DNA from 2 places in the Nocardioides koreensis genome. Region 1 is predicted to be linked to the other one. Evidence: riboswitches for the same ligand, from Rfam matches in the RefSeq annotation. Region 1 holds a riboswitch; the other holds the start of a gene.
The links. A riboswitch is a leader RNA that binds a small molecule or an ion and turns the genes downstream of it on or off. The one in region 1 is predicted to bind cyclic di-AMP.
Positions count from the first base shown of each region.

Region 2: another riboswitch for cyclic di-AMP. It lies ahead of ABD268_RS13220 (C40 family peptidase); the one in region 1 lies ahead of ABD268_RS17300 (C40 family peptidase).

Region 1 covers NZ_BAAAQR010000012.1:546-8,502, reverse strand. The annotation lists gene ABD268_RS17335 (IclR family transcriptional regulator) at 1-256, opposite strand, end outside; gene ABD268_RS17330 (DEAD/DEAH box helicase) at 287-2,050, opposite strand; gene ABD268_RS17325 (DUF3039 domain-containing protein) at 2,101-2,364, opposite strand; gene ABD268_RS17320 (YqgE/AlgH family protein) at 2,412-2,969, opposite strand; gene ABD268_RS17315 (hypothetical protein) at 3,036-3,560, opposite strand; gene ABD268_RS17310 (TetR/AcrR family transcriptional regulator) at 3,698-4,378, shown strand; gene ABD268_RS17305 (DUF3048 domain-containing protein) at 4,379-5,392, opposite strand; gene ABD268_RS17300 (C40 family peptidase) at 5,509-6,033, opposite strand; cyclic di-AMP (ydaO/yuaA leader) riboswitch at 6,043-6,224, opposite strand; gene ABD268_RS17295 (SDR family NAD(P)-dependent oxidoreductase) at 6,353-7,120, opposite strand; gene ABD268_RS17290 (HIT family protein) at 7,334-7,759, opposite strand; gene ABD268_RS17285 (hypothetical protein) at 7,860-7,957, opposite strand, start outside.
Region 2 covers NZ_BAAAQR010000007.1:201,517-209,473, reverse strand. The annotation lists gene ABD268_RS13240 (SRPBCC family protein) at 1-240, opposite strand, end outside; gene ABD268_RS13235 (AMP-dependent synthetase/ligase) at 434-2,221, shown strand; gene ABD268_RS13230 (M48 family metallopeptidase) at 2,236-3,501, opposite strand; gene ABD268_RS13225 (hypothetical protein) at 3,498-4,706, opposite strand; gene ABD268_RS13220 (C40 family peptidase) at 4,744-5,718, opposite strand; cyclic di-AMP (ydaO/yuaA leader) riboswitch at 5,756-5,915, opposite strand; gene ABD268_RS13215 (hypothetical protein) at 6,080-6,286, opposite strand; gene ABD268_RS13210 (NYN domain-containing protein) at 6,375-7,685, opposite strand; gene ABD268_RS13205 (hypothetical protein) at 7,688-7,942, opposite strand.

The DNA.
Region 1 (7,957 bases):
GCACGGCCAGGTCGCGCAGCACCGGCTGGACCGCCGAGGCGAGGTGCAGCACGCCGAGCCCCACGTGCAGCCGCCCCCGGGAGTCCTTGCGGACCAGCGCGTGCTGCTCGAGCGTGCTCACCAGCCGGTAGACGACGGTGCGGTTGACCTCCAGCCGGGCGGCGAGCTCGGTGACGGTCAGGCCACCCGGGGCCGCGGCGAGGACGTCGAGCACGCGGAGACCGCGGTCGAGCGTCTGGGAGGTCTCGGCCGGCATGGCCTGAGTGTAGGGCCCGAGCCCGTCCCCTCAGGAGGACTTCCGGGCCGCCCACTCCCGGAGCCGGTCGATCCGCGCGTGCAGCTGGTCGGAGGTCGCCACCGCGGCCGCCGGCCCCCCGCACTCCTTGCGCAGCGCGGCGTGGGTGATGCCGTGCGCCTGCCCGGTCCGGTGGTGCCAGGCCGCGACCAGCCCGTTGAGCTCGCGGCGCAGCACCGCGAGCTGCTCGTGCGTGGACAGCTCCGAGACGGTGTCCGGCTCGGCGACCGGGGCCGACCGCTTCTGCTTGCGAGCGCGCTCGCTCTGCCGCGAGTGCAGCAGCTCCCGCACCTGGTCGGGCTCGAGCAGCCCGGGGATGCCGAGGAAGTCCATCTCCTCCTCCGACCCCACGTGCACCTCGCCGGAGTGGCCGAACTCGCCGCCGTCGTAGAGGACCCGGTCGAACGTCGCCTGCGAGCCGATCGCCTCGAAGGAGAACTCGAGCTCCGAGGAGGCCGCCTCGGAGGCGTTCGCCTGGGCGAGCAGGTCGTTCTCGGCGGCGAAGATGTCGCCCTCGTCGGTGATCTTCTTGCCCAGCACGTGATCGCGCTGGACCTCCATCTCGGAGGCGTGCCCGAGCAGGGTCGGCACCGAGGGCAGGAAGACCGACGCGGTCTCGCCGCGCTTGCGGGCCCGGACGAAACGGCCGACGGCCTGGGCGAAGAACAGCGGGGTGGAGTACGTCGTCGCGTAGACCCCGACGGCCAGGCGCGGCACGTCGACGCCCTCGGAGACCATCCGGACCGCGACCATCCACCGCGCCTCGTTCTCGCTGAACGTCGCGATCTTCTTGGAGCTGGCCTTCTCGTCGGAGAGCACGACGGTCGGCGCCTCGCCCGAGATCGCCCGCAGCAGCTTGGCGTAGGCGCGCGCCGACTCCTGGTCGCTGGCGATGACCAACCCGCCGGCGTCGGGCACGTGGCGGCGTACCTCCGAGAGGCGCTTGTCCGCGGCGGCCAGCACCGACGGCATCCACGACCCCGCGGGGTCCAGGGCGGTCCGCAGCGCCTGCGCGGTCATGTCCTTGGTGAGCGGCTCCCCCAGCCGGGCCGCGATCTCGTCACCGGCGCGGGTGCGCCACTGCATCTCGCCGGAGTAGGCCATGAACAGCACCGGGCGCACGACGTGGTCGGCGAGCGCGTGGGCGTAGCCGTAGGCGTAGTCCGCGACCGACCGTGGGATGCCGTCGTCGCCGGGCGCGTAGGTCACGAACGGGATCGGGTTCACGTCAGAGCGGAACGGCGTGCCGGTCAGCGCCAGCCGTCGGGCCGCGGGCTCGAACGCCTCGCGCACGCCCTCGCCCCACGACAGCGCGTCCCCCGCGTGGTGCACCTCGTCGAGGATCACGAGGGTCTTGAAGTTCTCGGTGCGGATCCGCATCGCGAGCGGGTTGACCGCGACGCCGGCGTAGGTGACCGCGATGCCGACGTAGTCCTTCGACGTCTTGCCCTTGCCCGCGGCGTACGTCGGGTCGATCGGGATCCCGGCCCGCGCGGCGGCCTCGGCCCACTGCACCTTGAGGTGCTCGGTGGGCGCCACGATCGTGATCCGGTCGATGAGCCGCCGACCGAGCAGCTCGGCGGCCACCGTCAGCGCGAACGTCGTCTTGCCCGCGCCCGGCGTCGCCACCGCGAGGAAGTCACGGGGCTGGTCGGAGAAGTACTTGTGCATCGCCGCCGCCTGCCAGGCGCGCAGCGAGGGTGCGGTGCCCCACGCCGCGCGGTCGGGGTACGCGGGCGGGAGTGCCGGGTCGATCTCGAGCTGGTCTGGGTCCTGGGGGGCGTGGTCCTGGAGGGGCCGTCCCGTCACTCGTCACCCTCGCCCGAGTCGTCCTTCATGGAGTCCCAGATCTCCTTGCACTCCGGGCAGACCGGGAACTTCTCCGGCGCCCGGCTGGGGACCCACACCTTGCCGCACAGCGCGACCACGGGGGTGCCCATCACCATGGCCTCGGTGAGCTTTTCCTTCTCGACGTAGTGCGAGAACCGCTCGTGGTCCCCGTCATCGGTCGGGACGGTACGTCGGTCCTCGCGGACGTCCGTGTCTGTCGAGAATCCGATGGTGGTCACGGGCCCCACTGTAGTTGAGGAAGCGGTCAGATCAGAGTCGACGCGGATCAGTTCAGGTCCGGGTCCACGGGACGTGTGGAGTGCCACGCCAGCTCGCCGGGCTGGCGCCGGAGCACGTCGCGCCACAGCTCGCCCGGGTCGATCCGGAACACGTCGAGGGGCTGCGACGGCACGACGTACCAGCTCCCCTCGGCGATCTCGCCCTCGAGCTGGGCGGCGCCCCAGCCGGCGTACCCGGCGAAGATCCGCAGCCCGTCCAGGCTGCCGTCGAGCAGCTCGACCGGGGTGTCGAGGTCGACCAGCCCGAGCCGGCCCGCGACCTCACGGAACCCGACGGGCACATCGTCCTCGCGCCGCAGCCTCGCGACGGCGAGCGCGCCCTCGGTGCTGACCGGGCCGCCGTGGAAGAGCACCTCGGGCTCGGCGACCACGTCGCGCCAGTCGGCCAGGACGTCGGCGACCGGGATCGCCGACGGCCGGTTGAGCACCACGCCGAGGGCGCCGTTCTCGTCGACGTCGAGCACGAGCACGACGGTGTCGGCGAAGTTCGGGTCGAGGAGGGCAGGAGTCGCCACGAGCAGCATCCCGGCGCTCACCTCGGTCATGCCTCCATCATCACCCACACGGCCGGGGGCGGCACCACCCTCGAGGAATCGGCGGCGGACGGCCGCTCAGGCAGCCAGCGCGGCCCTGATCCGGTCGAGCAGGCCGTGGCCGGTCGGCTCGGCGGCCGGGCGGATCGGCCGGTAGGTGGCGCGCGCCGTGTGCTCGATCGACTCGCCGACGCGGGCGGCGGTCGCGTCCTGCGCGCTGACCCGGCCGGCCATCACGGCGAGCAGGATGTGCTCCTTGGCCGCGGACTTGGTCATCATCGCCGCCATCGCGTCGTCGAGCGGCTCGTGGCGGTAGTGGTCGATGATCGCGCGGATCCCGGGCAGCTCGTCGGAGGTGGCGTGCCAGGCGGCGACCACCGCGCTCTCGAGCTCCATCGGCTGGTGCATGAGCTCGCGCTCGATCCGACCGGCCAGGCGGGTGTGCCAGCGTAGCTGCAGCGCGCCGAGCAGCGACAGCTCGTCGCCGAAGGTCTGCGCCACGCCGTCGACGTCCATGGGCAGGAGTCCGTCCCGGCGACGGTCGGCGGTGGCGATGACCGTGCGGAGGATCTCCCCGCGACGGTGAAAGGAATTCCAGGTCATGGTCGGCTCCTCGTCGTGTGTCACACGTACATACCGTGAGTACGTACCCACAGTACGGTGACGTACTCGCGGTATGCAAAGGCAACGCGCGGTGATCCCGGCCACGTGATCGAGGTGGCGGTACCTAGACTGCGCCAATGAGCAAGCCGTCGGTGTCCAAGCTGGTGCCCAAGGTGCCCCACGTCCCGGGGGCGAGCAGGCGCCAGCAGTACTCCGCGTCCACGAAGCGGGCCCTGGTCGACGTGGCCGAGGAGCTGTTCACCACCCACGGGTACGCCTCGACGTCCCTGGACGCCATCGTCGCGGGGGCGCAGGTCACCAAGGGCGCGCTCTACCACCACTTCAGCGGCAAGCAGGCGCTGTTCGAGGCGGTCTTCGAGCGGGTGGAGGCGGACGCCTCGCGCGCGATCCAGACCTCCCTGCGGGGGCACCAGGACCCGTGGGAGAAGGCCCGGGCCGGGCTGCGGGCGTTCCTCGGCGTCGTGCAGGAGCCGCGCTACCGCCGGATCGTGATCCAGGAGGGGCCCGCGGTGCTGGGCTACGAGCGCTACCGCGAGCAGGAGGAGCGCTCGACGTTCGCCAACGTCCTCGAGATCGTCCGCGCCGTGCTCAGCGCGGGGACGTGGGACCTCGACGAGGACATGCTCCAGACCTTCGCCCGGATCTTCTTCGGGGCGATGTCGTCCGCGGGCGAGTCGGTGTCGAGCGCGGACGACCCGATCGCCGCCGCGGCCAGGGTCGAGACGGCGATCGGGTTCATCCTCGTGGGCTTCCAGACGCTGGCGGACTCCGGCGTCGAGCTGCCCTCGAGCCTGTGACTACTTCTTGTAGGTGACGTTCCCGCCGTTGGACGGGACCAGCTCGATCCAGGTGTGACCGGCGGGCACGGTGAGCTTTCCGGCCTTGGTCGACAGCTGCAGCGGGGACTTCAGGTCGCCCTTCTTCCAGGTGCCCTTGACCAGCCGGCCGTCGTGGAAGAGCAGGGCCGCGCCGGAGCCGGTGAACTTCGTCTCGGGGACGTGGTTGCCGGCCGGGTCGAGGTAGCCCGCGTCACCGACCTGGACCCGCAGGACCAGCACGGTGTCGGCCGGGAACTCGTCGCCGTCCGCGGCGTAGGTGTTCTCGTTGACGTAGCCGCCGTCGCGGTAGCTCCAGTTCGTGGTGTGACCGCCCGAGAAGGACGCCGCGATGGTCTTCGCCGGCTGGCCCTTCGGCATGTCCTTGTCCCCGCCCCACGGCAGGTAGTCGTCGGGGCGCGCCTCGTCCTGCTTGATCGTCGAGGAGACCTCGCCGAGGTCGGCGAACAGGTTGTACGGCGCGCTGCGGCCGGAGTCGCGGTGGAGGCCCTTCGCGCCCTCCTGGAAGAACGTGATCCCGGCACCCTTGATCCGCGCGATCGTGCGGGCGGCCGCGCCGCTGGTGACGACGTCGGCGTCGACCGGCGAGACGATGCCGATGTCGCTGGCGCGCATCGAGCGCACCGGGCCGACCTCGCCCGGGACCTGCGAGTAGTAGAACGCCGCGAGCCGGGTGAGCCCGCCCTCGACCAGCTCCTCGACCACCATGTCGGCCTTGGAGAGGCCGATCTGGGGTGCGCTGGAGTAGGTGTTGTCCATCTTCGCGACCAGCACGGGGTGGTCCTGCGAGGCGCTCTGGTCACCGGAGACCGGCAGGCCGGTCAGCGGCCAGGTCGAGTCGAGCGTCGAACCACCAGCGACCTTCTGCGAGGCCGGCGAGCTGTCCTCCGAGGTGGTCTCGTCACCACCCCCACAGCCGGCCAGCACGAGGCTCGCGGCGATCAGGACAGCAGCGGGCAGGGGGGCACGGCGCACGATGGGCTCCGTTCGTGTAGTGAGATGGAGTCGACTTCAGTGTGCGGGGGGCCCTGACCGACCGACGGAAGGCGCGCCCGCTCCGACGATCGGTCAAGGTAGCAGCCCCGGACGGCTCAGCGGCCGCGCAGGGTGCCGGCGAACCAGGAGCTGGTCCACGGGACGGCGCGCTGGACCTTCTGGCCGGGCTTCGGCGAGTGCAGCATCACCGCGTGGTGGCCCTTGCCCCAGTGCAGGAAGATCCCGACGTGGTAGACGCCGCCGCCGTCGGCGAAGAACAGGAAGTCACCGGTCTTGAGCCGGCTCTTGGGGATGTGCCGGGCGTGCGCGGCCTGGGCGCTCGAGGTGCGGGGCACCGAGAGGCCGGAGTGCCGGTAGCTGAAGAACACCAGGCCGGAGCAGTCGAAGGCCTTCGGGCCGGCGGCGCCGTAGACGTACGGGTCGCCGATCTGGCGCAGCGCGAGGTTGCGGGCGTGCACGATCTTGGCGCTCTGGGACGGCGCGTGGTGGGCCTTGTGGTGAGCCTTGTGCGTGGCGGCGTCGGCCGTGGGGGCCGTGGAGACGCCGGCGGCCACGACGGCGGTGAAGAGACTGAGGAGGAGTGCGGGCAGCGCGATGAAGGCGCGCAGGCGTGCAGACATGGATCGGGCCTTTCCCACGCCTGTGAGGTGAGCTGTCGGGTTGGAGGTGGAAAGTCCTCTGCCTGCGCCGCCCGAGAAGCGCCGACTTCACCCCGAGCCGCACCCGAGGTGCGGCGGTGGAACCTGTGGGTCCCCCACTCCTGCCCTCGGTACGTCGGGGGAACGATGACCCGGGCGGGCAGGATTCGGCGTACCCGGGTTCGGTCGCGTTTGCGACGTCAGCACGTTAGGCAGAGCCCGACGGGCCGAACCACCGCGCTTCCCCCGTCTGGGGGACGATTTCGCCGGTCGAGCGACCGACGTCACAACGATCCGGTCGTCAGCCGAGCTTGGCGCCGCCGTCGACGTAGAGCGTCTGGCCGGTGATGTACGACGCCTCGTCGCTGCACAGGAAGGCTGCCGCGGCCGCGATGTCCTCGGGGTAGCCGACCCGCTTGACCGGGTTGGCCTCGGCGTTGAGCTTGCGGAACTCCTCGACGTCCATCTTCAGGCGCGCGGCGGTCGCGTCGGTCATCTCGGTCGCGATGAAGCCGGGGGCGATCGCGTTGGCGTTGATGCCGAAGGGGCCGAGCTCGATGCCGAGCGTGCGGGTGAAGCCCTGGACGCCCATCTTGGCGGCGGAGTAGTTGGCCTGGCCGCGGTTGCCCAGCGCCGAGACGCTGGAGAGGTTGAGGATCTTGCCGTACTTCTGCTCCACGAAGTGCTTCTGGGCGGCCTTGGTCATCAGGAACGCGCCCTTGAGGTGGACGTTCATGACCAGGTCCCAGTCCTCCTCGGTCATCTTGAAGAGGAGGTTGTCGCGGGTGATCCCCGCGTTGTTGACCAGGATGTGGATCCCGCCGAGCTCCTCGACCACCCGCGCGACGCCCGCGTCGACCGACTCGGCGCTGCTCACGTCACAGCCGATGCCGATCGCCTTGGCGCCGTCGGTCAGGGGGAGCCTGGCGGCCGACTCGGCGGCCGACGACTCGTCGAGGTCGATGATCGCGACCGAGGCACCCTCCTCGGCGAACCGCGTGGCGGTCCCGAAACCGATGCCGCGCGCGGCTCCCGTGACGACAGCGACGCGCCCGTCAAAACGGCCCATGACCTGACTCCTTGCCTCGGTGGTCGTGCTAGCTCGTTGGTCGACTTGTCTCGTTGGTCGACTTGTCTCGTTGGTCGACTTGTCTCGTTGGTCGACTTGTCTCGTTGGTCGACTTGTCTCGTTGGTCGACTTGTCTCGTTGGTCGACTTGTCTCGTTGGTCGAGCTTGTCGAGACCACACCCTAGGGCGTCGGCGACGGCACGGGACGGCGGGTCAGTCCGGCAGGTTCGGCAGCACGGCGCGCACGCGAGCGGCGTACTCAGCGCGCTCGGCGTCGTCGGCGTACTTGTGCCGCGGCCAGAAGAACCCCCGGAGGCCGTCACCCTTGGTGCGGGGCACGACGTGCAGGTGCAGGTGGGGCACGGACTGGCTGACCGTGTTGTTCATGGCCACGAACGAGCCCTCGGCGCCGAGGCCCTCGACCATCGCGGCCGCCAGTCGCTGACCGGCCGCCAGGAACGGGTCCCGCAGCTCCGCGGGCAGGTCCGGCAGCGTCACCACGTGCCGGCGCGGCACGAGCAGCGTGTGCCCCTTGAACAGTGGACGCCGGTCCAGGAAGGCGACCACGTCGTCGGTCTCGAGCACCAGGTCGGCCGCCACGGCGCCCGTGGCGATGGCGCAGAAGACGCAGTCGTCCATCAGCGCCGACCGATCTCGGGTCGCCGGTGCGAGAGGGGCGAACGGCGTGGCATGTGCGCAGGCTAAGGCCTTGTCGCGGCGAGTGAGACGGTCGCGTGGATCACCCGGGTGGGCAGGTCAGGGAGAGGACCTGCCCGTAGGACCCCGACCCGAACGGCCGGGCGACCTCGAGGAGACCCACGTGCACGGCAACACGTC
Region 2 (7,957 bases), on a different contig from region 1:
GGTGCGGTCGGCGTCCCACTCGTAGGCGAGGGTGTACTCGTCCTTGATCGGCGAGACGTCGAGCTCGAAGAACACCTGCTCGGCGCGGCCCCGCGCCTCGCCGGCCTCGTAGGAGGAGACCACGTCGGCGGTCCGGACGCCCTTCGCCCACAGGGGGTAGGCCTCGAAGTCCGCGATCACGGCCATGACGTCAGCCGGGGCGGCCTCGATCTCGATCGAGGACGTCGTCTGCTCGGCCATGGGACTCCCCTGTCGGTTCGGTGCCGCCCGGGGCCGGTGCCCGTGCTGCATGGTCGCGTCGGGGAGCGAGCGTACCGGATGCGGGTACCCCGCTCCTCAGCGGTAACCTCCGTCGTTGACCCTCGTTCCGGAGTGCAGCAGACGAGCCGTCGTCCCGTGACGGCCCCTCCAGGAACCGCCCCGAGGAGGCACCGTGCGTGAGTTCTCCACGCCCCTGACGATCGAGGTCCCGGCCACGGGCAACCTCACAGACGACGTGGTGACCAACGCCCACGAGGCTCCCGACACGGTGGTCTTCAGCCGCCACACCGCCGAGGGCTGGGAGGACGTCACCGCGGCGACCTTCCTGGCCGAGGTGAGCGCGGTCGCCAAGGGCCTGATCGCCGCGGGCGTGGAGGCGGGCGACCGGGTCGCCCTGATCTCCAAGACCCGCTACGAGTGGACCCTGGTCGACTACGCCATCTGGTTCGCCGGCGCCGTCACCGTGCCCGTCTACGAGACCTCCTCGGCCGAGCAGATCTCCTGGATCCTGCGGGACTCCGGCGCCCGGGCCGTGGTTGCCGAGAGCTCCGACCACGTCGCGCGGGTCGCCGAGGCGCGGGCCGGGCTCGAGGAGCTCAACCACGTCTGGTCCCTCGCCGACAACGCTGTGGACGTGCTCACCCGGCTCGGTGCGGACATCAGCGACGAGGCACTCGAGGAGCGCCGGCGCACCGCCACCCCGCTGGACCTGGCGACGCTGATCTACACCTCGGGCACCACCGGGCGCCCCAAGGGCTGCATGCTCACCCACGGCAACTTCATGTTCGAGCTCGGCGTGGCCGTCGAGGAGATGGAGCGGCTGTTCACCACCGAGGGCGCCTCGACGCTGCTGTTCCTGCCGCTGGCGCACGTGTTCGCCCGGATCATCCAGGTCGGCGCGGTGAAGTCCCGGACCCGACTCGGCCACAGCGCCGACATCAAGAACCTGCTGGCCGACCTGCAGGAGTTCCGGCCGACGTTCATCCTCGCGGTGCCGCGGGTCTTCGAGAAGGTCTTCAACACCGCCTCGCAGAAGGCGACCGCGGACGGCCGCGGCAAGATCTTCGACCACGCCGCCGAGACGGCGATCGCCTGGTCCCGCGGCCTCGACAGGGGCCGGCCGTCCCTGGCCGTGCGCGCGCGGCACGCCGTCTTCTCGCGGCTCGTCTACGGCAAGCTCCGCGACGCGCTCGGCGGCCGGTGCGAGTACGCCGTGTCCGGCGGCGCGCCGCTGGGCGACCGTCTCGGCCACTTCTACCGGGGCATCGGCCTGACCGTGCTGGAGGGCTACGGGCTCACCGAGACCACCGCGGCCCTGACCGCGAACGTGCCGGGCGCGGTCAAGATCGGCACCGTGGGCCGGCCCTTCCCGGGCACCGCGGTCCGGGTCGCCGACGACGGCGAGCTGCTGTTCAAGGGCGGCCAGGTCTTCGCGGGCTACTGGGGCAACGAGGAGGCGACCCGCGAGACCCTGCAGCGCGACGGGTGGTTCCACACCGGCGACGTGGGCGAGGTCGACGACGAGGGCTTCGTGCGGATCACCGGCCGCAAGAAGGAGATCCTGGTGACGGCGGGCGGCAAGAACGTCGCGCCCGCGGTGCTCGAGGACCGGCTCCGTGCGCACCTCCTGGTGGACCAGTGCATGGTCGTCGGCGACGGCCAGCCGTTCATCGCCGCGCTCATCACCCTCGACCCCGAGGCCGTGCCGGCCTGGGCGGAGGCGCACCACAAGACGGGCTCCGTCGCGGACCTGGTCGACGACCCGGACCTGCGGGCGGAGGTCCAGACGGCGGTCGACGAGGCGAACAAGGCCGTGTCGAAGGCCGAGTCGATCCGCAAGTTCACGATCCTCCCCGACGACTGGACCGAGGAGGGCGGGCAGCTCACGCCGAGCCTCAAGCTCAAGCGCAACGTGGTGATGCGCGAGTTCCGCGACGAGGTGGCCGAGCTCTACGGCTGACCCGGCGGACCCGTTCAGCGGACCCTGGGGACCTTCCGGTAGAGCGGGGGCACCTCCGGGTAGAGCGTCCGGGCGATCGCGACCCGGGTGAGCGTGGTCGGGTGGCTGCCGAACCAGAACTGGGACCACGCAGGCGGCGTGGGATCGGCCAGCGAGCGCACCGCCAGCTCGCGCTGCATCCGGATGAACGCGTCCGGGTCGTGCGTCGCCCGCAGCGCGTCGACGTCGGCCCTGGTCTCGATCTCTCGGCTCACGGCGTTCTCGAGCGGGCTTGCGAGCAGCGTGCCGACGGCGAGCAGCGCCAGCACCAGCGGCACGAGGGCCGGGTCCCCCATCGGCCGACGCCGGCCCAGCGCACCCACCGCGAGCCCGAGCAGCCCCACGCCGACCAGCGCCGCGGACGCGCCCAGCACGGAGCCGGTCACGACGTCGTCGTGGCGCGCGTGGGCGAGCTCGTGCGCCACGACAGCCAGGGCCTGGTCGTCGGGCAGGTCGTGCACCAGGTTGTCGTAGACGACCACCCGGCGGGTGCTCCCGAAGCCGGACACGTAGGCGTTCAGCGTCGTCGTACGACGCGAGGCGTCGGAGACCAGGACGTCGTCGACGTGCACGCCCTCGCGGTCGGCGAGCCGCAGGATCTGGCTGCGCAGCGCCCCGTCGGGCAGGGGCGTGAAGGAGTTGAAGAGCGGCTCCACGACCAACGGGTAGACGAACGAGCCGACCAGGACCAGGCCGGACAGCAGGCCGCCGGCCACCGCCGGCCACCCGCGCGGCCAGCGGCGGGCGCAGCCGACCAGCACCACCAGTCCCACCGACGTCGTCAGGATCGTGACCAGCTCGGTCCGGACCATGTCGGCGGCGAACCCGCTCCAGGCCTGCCGGGTGAGCCCGTAGTCCAGCAGGTGCCGACGCATCAGCACGGCGAAGGGCAGCGTCAGGACCCGACCGATCAGCTCCAGCGCGGTCACCGCGAGCACGACGCGCCACCACCACGGCCCCCGCATCCGCTCCACGAGCCGGATCCCGTGGCGGGTGAACCCGAACCAGCACGCCACCAGCAGCGACACGACCAGCGAGCCCCAGCCCCAGACGCGCACCCAGGTGGCGAAGTCCTGGGCGGCGCTGACCTCCTCGGCGGAGAAGACCGACCGGGGCGGCGCCGGGGGCGGGGTGCCGCCGGGGACCGGCTGCCAGGGCACCAGCCACACGGCCAGCGCCACGAACGCGACCGCGCCGACGAGGAGGACGGCGAGCGACGTCCGCCGGTCAGCGTGGTTCACGACGCCAAGTCTGACAGCCCCTGCCGCCACTGCTGGGTCAGCTGCCCCACGCCCAGCCCGAACGTCGAGCGCAGCGCCGGTCCGAGGGCCGCCCCGTGGTCGACCCGCTCGTAGAGCCGCACCAGTGCCGCCTCGCCGCCGCTGGCGGCGAGCAGCCGGCAGGCGAACCACGCGCTCTCGTACGTCGCCCCGAGGTGGGTGGTGGTCGTGTCGAACTCGGCCGCACCGGGGAGCCGGGCGGGCGGGCCGTGGCGGCGGACCTGCCGGATGACCTGACCGGCCGTCGTGGTCAGCGGCAGGTCGACGTCTCGCAGGGCCACGTAGTCGGCGAAGCCCTCCAGCAGCCACAGCGGCAGGTTGCTGGTGGCGGCCCCGGTGGCGACGTGGACGGCCTCGTGGCTCATCACGACCTGGGCCCCCTGCGGTCGCAGCGAGTCGAACACGTCGGGGTTGACGAAGACGTGCACCGGCGAGCCGGGCGCCAGCGAGCCGTCGACCGTGGAGGTGACGGCGGCGATGTTGGCGTACTCCCCCGGATCGGCGTCCAGCGTGGCGTCGAGGTCGTGGGCCGACGCCGGGACCTCGACGACCAGGCCCGAGCGCCAGCGCGGCAGCACCCGGCGCACCACCGGCACCGCGGTCCGGGCGCGGCGGGCGTAGGCGTCCGCCTCGCCGGCCGGGCCGGCCACCATCACCAGCGTCGCCGGGGTGCGCCGGACCTCGAGGCGGGAGGCCAGCCACAGGGGGGTCCGCCGACCACCGCCGCCGAACCCGGCCACGGCGACCCCGCCGTCGCGGGGCACGAACCGGACGGTGACCTCGGCTCGCGCGGGCCGGGCGTCGAACCCCGCGAACCGCCAGGTCGCGTCCACCGCGGCCGCCCAGGACCCGTCGTCGGCGACGCCGCCCTCCTCGTCGACGTAGCGCACCGAGAAGTCGCGCACGTGCAGCGCGCGGGCGTTGTCGACCACCGCGGTCAGCAGCGACCCGGCGTGCTCGTCGCCCCGGGGCGCGAGCGCCCGGGCGGCGCCGGCGTCCCCGGCGACGACCGCGTCCTCGAGGTCGTGCAGCGCAGCCGCGGCCAGCGACGGCTGGGCCTGGGGCGCGGCCGGGCGCCGCTGGCCGGCGACGTAGGGGTCGCAGTCGAGCACCGACCAGGTGACCAGGCCGGCGACCAGCAGCAGGGACAGCGAAAGGCCGGCCACCCACCAGAGGGGGCGACCGGCCTTCGCACGGACGGGGTCAGCCAGGGCGGACCGCACCGACGTACGGCATCGCGTGCAGGCTGGTGACCTTCACGCCGGCGCTGGGGTTCTCGGCGTTCACGATCATGCCGTTGCCGATGTACATGCCGACGTGGCTGATCGGGCTGTAGTAGAACACCAGGTCGCCCGGCATCAGCTCGGACTCCGCGACGTGCGGGCCGGAGTTGTACTGGGCGCTGGACGAGTGCGGCAGCGCGACGCCGGCCTGGGCCCAGGCCATCATCGTCAGGCCCGAGCAGTCCCAGGCATCCGGGCCGGCCGCGCCGTAGACGTACGCGTCGCCGACCTGGGCCATGGCGAACTGGACCGCGGCAGCGGCGTTGCCGGAGGCGGCCACCGGCGGGGTCCGGGGGGCGGCGCTGCGCGAGGTCAGGGCCTCGCGCTGCTCGGCCTCGAGCTTGCCGAGCAGGGACTTCGCCTCGGCCAGCTTGTCGTCGATCGTGGCCTTCTCGTCGGCGAGCTTCTTCTTCGTCGCCGCGACCTCGGCCGCACGCTTCTCCGTGGCCTCGCGCCGGATGTCCAGCGCCTTGAGCTCGGTGGAGTAGTCCGCGAACAGCTGGCCCTGGAGGTCGTCGAAGGCCGACATCGTCGACAGCTGCGCGAGGAAGGACTTGGGGTCGTCGGAGACCACGACCTGACCCACCGCGGAGAGGCTCTCGCCCTCGTACTGGCGGACGATCGAGTCCTTGACCTGCTCCTGGACGGCGCCGAGGCGGTCGTCCTGACGGCGCTGGTCGGCCTTCAGGGAGCCCATGTCGTGGCGCAGGTCCTTGAGCTCGAGCTTGGCGTCGTTGTACCGCTCCGAGGCCTGCTCGGCCTGGTGGTACAGCGTGTCGACCCGAGACTTCACGTCATCGATGTCCGGCTCCGCCTGCGCGGGGGACGAGGGAACGACCCCGACCACGGCCGCGAGGGCCAGTCCGGACACTGCGGCGCCGAATGGGCGCGCCATGATTCGCTTCCGACCGTTCAGCACGAGCGGGCGGTCTCCCTTGCGTGTCGTACGCCTACCGGGTGAGCTGACGGGTTCGGGCACGACAGGCCCTACTCCCGCTCCTCGGCGACACAGGTGCCGCCGCCTTGCGGGAGATTCACCCCAGGTGGGTTGGTTCCCCGGCTCCCAGGCCTCCGAGACGGCCTGGAACTCGACGCAGTGCCCGCGTAGATCCGGTCTGATCCACTTTCACGGACACCTGAGCGCCACACACTAGTGGCGCGAGAGCGCCACCATCAAACTTTCATCCCCAAGTTTCGGGGTGTTTCTCGCCACCCACGTGGTCAATTCGGGGGAAATGTCACATCCGTCACTCCGGTCACGCCGACTCGATCTCGATGCCGGGCAGGGACTGCACGAGCCGGAGCGGAGGCACCAGGCCTCCCTCGGCCAGGACGTCGAGCGCGCGGCGCTCGTCGTCGTCGAAGGTCAGCTCGGGCGGCGGCCCGAGCAGCACGGTCACCACGCAGTCGTGGCACGCCAGCCCACGCACCACGCAGCTGTCGCAGTCGATTCGTGTCGTCATGTCCTCGACGCTCCCAGCAGCCACCGACAGCCCGGGCCGGGCTCGGCCCGCCACGGCGTGTCGCGACGTACGCCGGAGCCGCCCGGGCTCAGCTGAGCAGGCCGATGAGCGCCTCGGCGGAGTGGCTGCGGGCCCCCGCCCGCGCCACGTCGGTGGCGACCTCGCGGTCGCTGCTCACGACCGCCACCACGCGCCCGGACGGCTCGGCGGCCACCAGGTCGCGGATCACGTCGTCGGCGATCACACCCTCGGGGCTGAACACGACCTTGACCCCGCGTGGCGCCTGGGCGACCGTGCGCGCGGAGGCCGCGGCCGCGTCGAAGACGACGGTGGTCTCGACACCGAGCCTGGCCACCAGCGGCGCCAGTCCGGCCAGCAGCCTGATCCGCTGCGCCTCCAGCGGCGACGTCGGCCAGGCGGTCTTGCTCACGTTGTACCCGTCGACGATCAGCCGGGCGCGCGGCATGCCGAGCACCCGCTCCAGGAGCGCGGGGCTGCTCGACGCCGCGGCCGTGGCTCCGGCCCTCGCCGCGCCCGCCCGGACCAGGTCGGCCTCGACCCGGTCGCCCGGCGCCCCCTCGACGCTCGGCAGCGCCAGCTCCCGTCGCAGTCCGGACGCCGCGTCGATCACGGTGTCGAGCAGCAGCCGCGCGCGCAGCGACGCCTCGTCCCGGTCGGACCGGGCCGCGCGTCGGTCGGCCGACGCCTCGGCCTCGAGCTGGGCCACCTGGGCCCGCAGCCGGCGCAGCTCCTTGTCCTGGCCGGCGGCCTGGGCCGAGGCCGTGCGCTGCGCCTCCTCGACCGCCCGCTGCTGCTCCTCGAGCGCGGCCCGGGCCGCACGCTCGGCGGCGCGGGACTCCCCCAGCTTGCGCCGCAGGGAGGCGTTCTCGTTCTTGTACTCGTCGACCTGGGCGCGGTTGCGGGCCCGCAGGTCGCGCACGGCCTGCTCGGCGTCGGCGAGCTTGTCCCGCAGCCGGGCGACCTCGGCGGCCTCCCGCTCCACGGCGTCCGGCCGCTCCCGCAGCCGGTCCGCCGCGGCGTGGAGCACCTCCTCCCAGCCCTCGGGGCGCACCAGCCAGGCGGCAGCCGCGACCTCGGCGGGGTCGGCGCCCTCGTCGCCGCCGGCGAGCCCCGGCAGCGCGTCCGCGTCGTACGACGTGCGGGCGGCGACCTGGGTGCCCACGCGCTCGCGGAGCTCGTCGTCGGCCTCGAGGGCGGCGGCGATCGCCGAGCCACCCAGGCGGGCACGGCGCTGCGGCGCGAATCCGGCGACCCGGCGCAGCGCAGGCGGCAGCCGAACCACGTCGGGCAGCGCGTCGGCGGCGAGCGCCACGACCCGCGTGCGCACGGCGCCGGGCAGCCCGCCGAGGGTGAGCGGGGGCCGGGACACGGCAGTCACCGTCAGCCGCTCGCCGGCTCGTCGACGGCCTCGGTGCGCGCCACGACCTCGATCGCGTCGTCCCGGCCGCACCAGCGGCACACCACGGACGCGACCGACTCCGACTCGACCTCGGTCTCCTCGACCAGGTGCTCCCCGGCGAGGTCGAAGTGCCAGAACTCGCGGGTCCGCCGGGTGCGCGTCACGTCGAAGCGGGTGAGGTTGCCGCAGCCGGAGCAGCGCCAGCGGTGTCCCGCGTCGGGGATCACGGTGCTCACGGGCCTCCTCGGTGG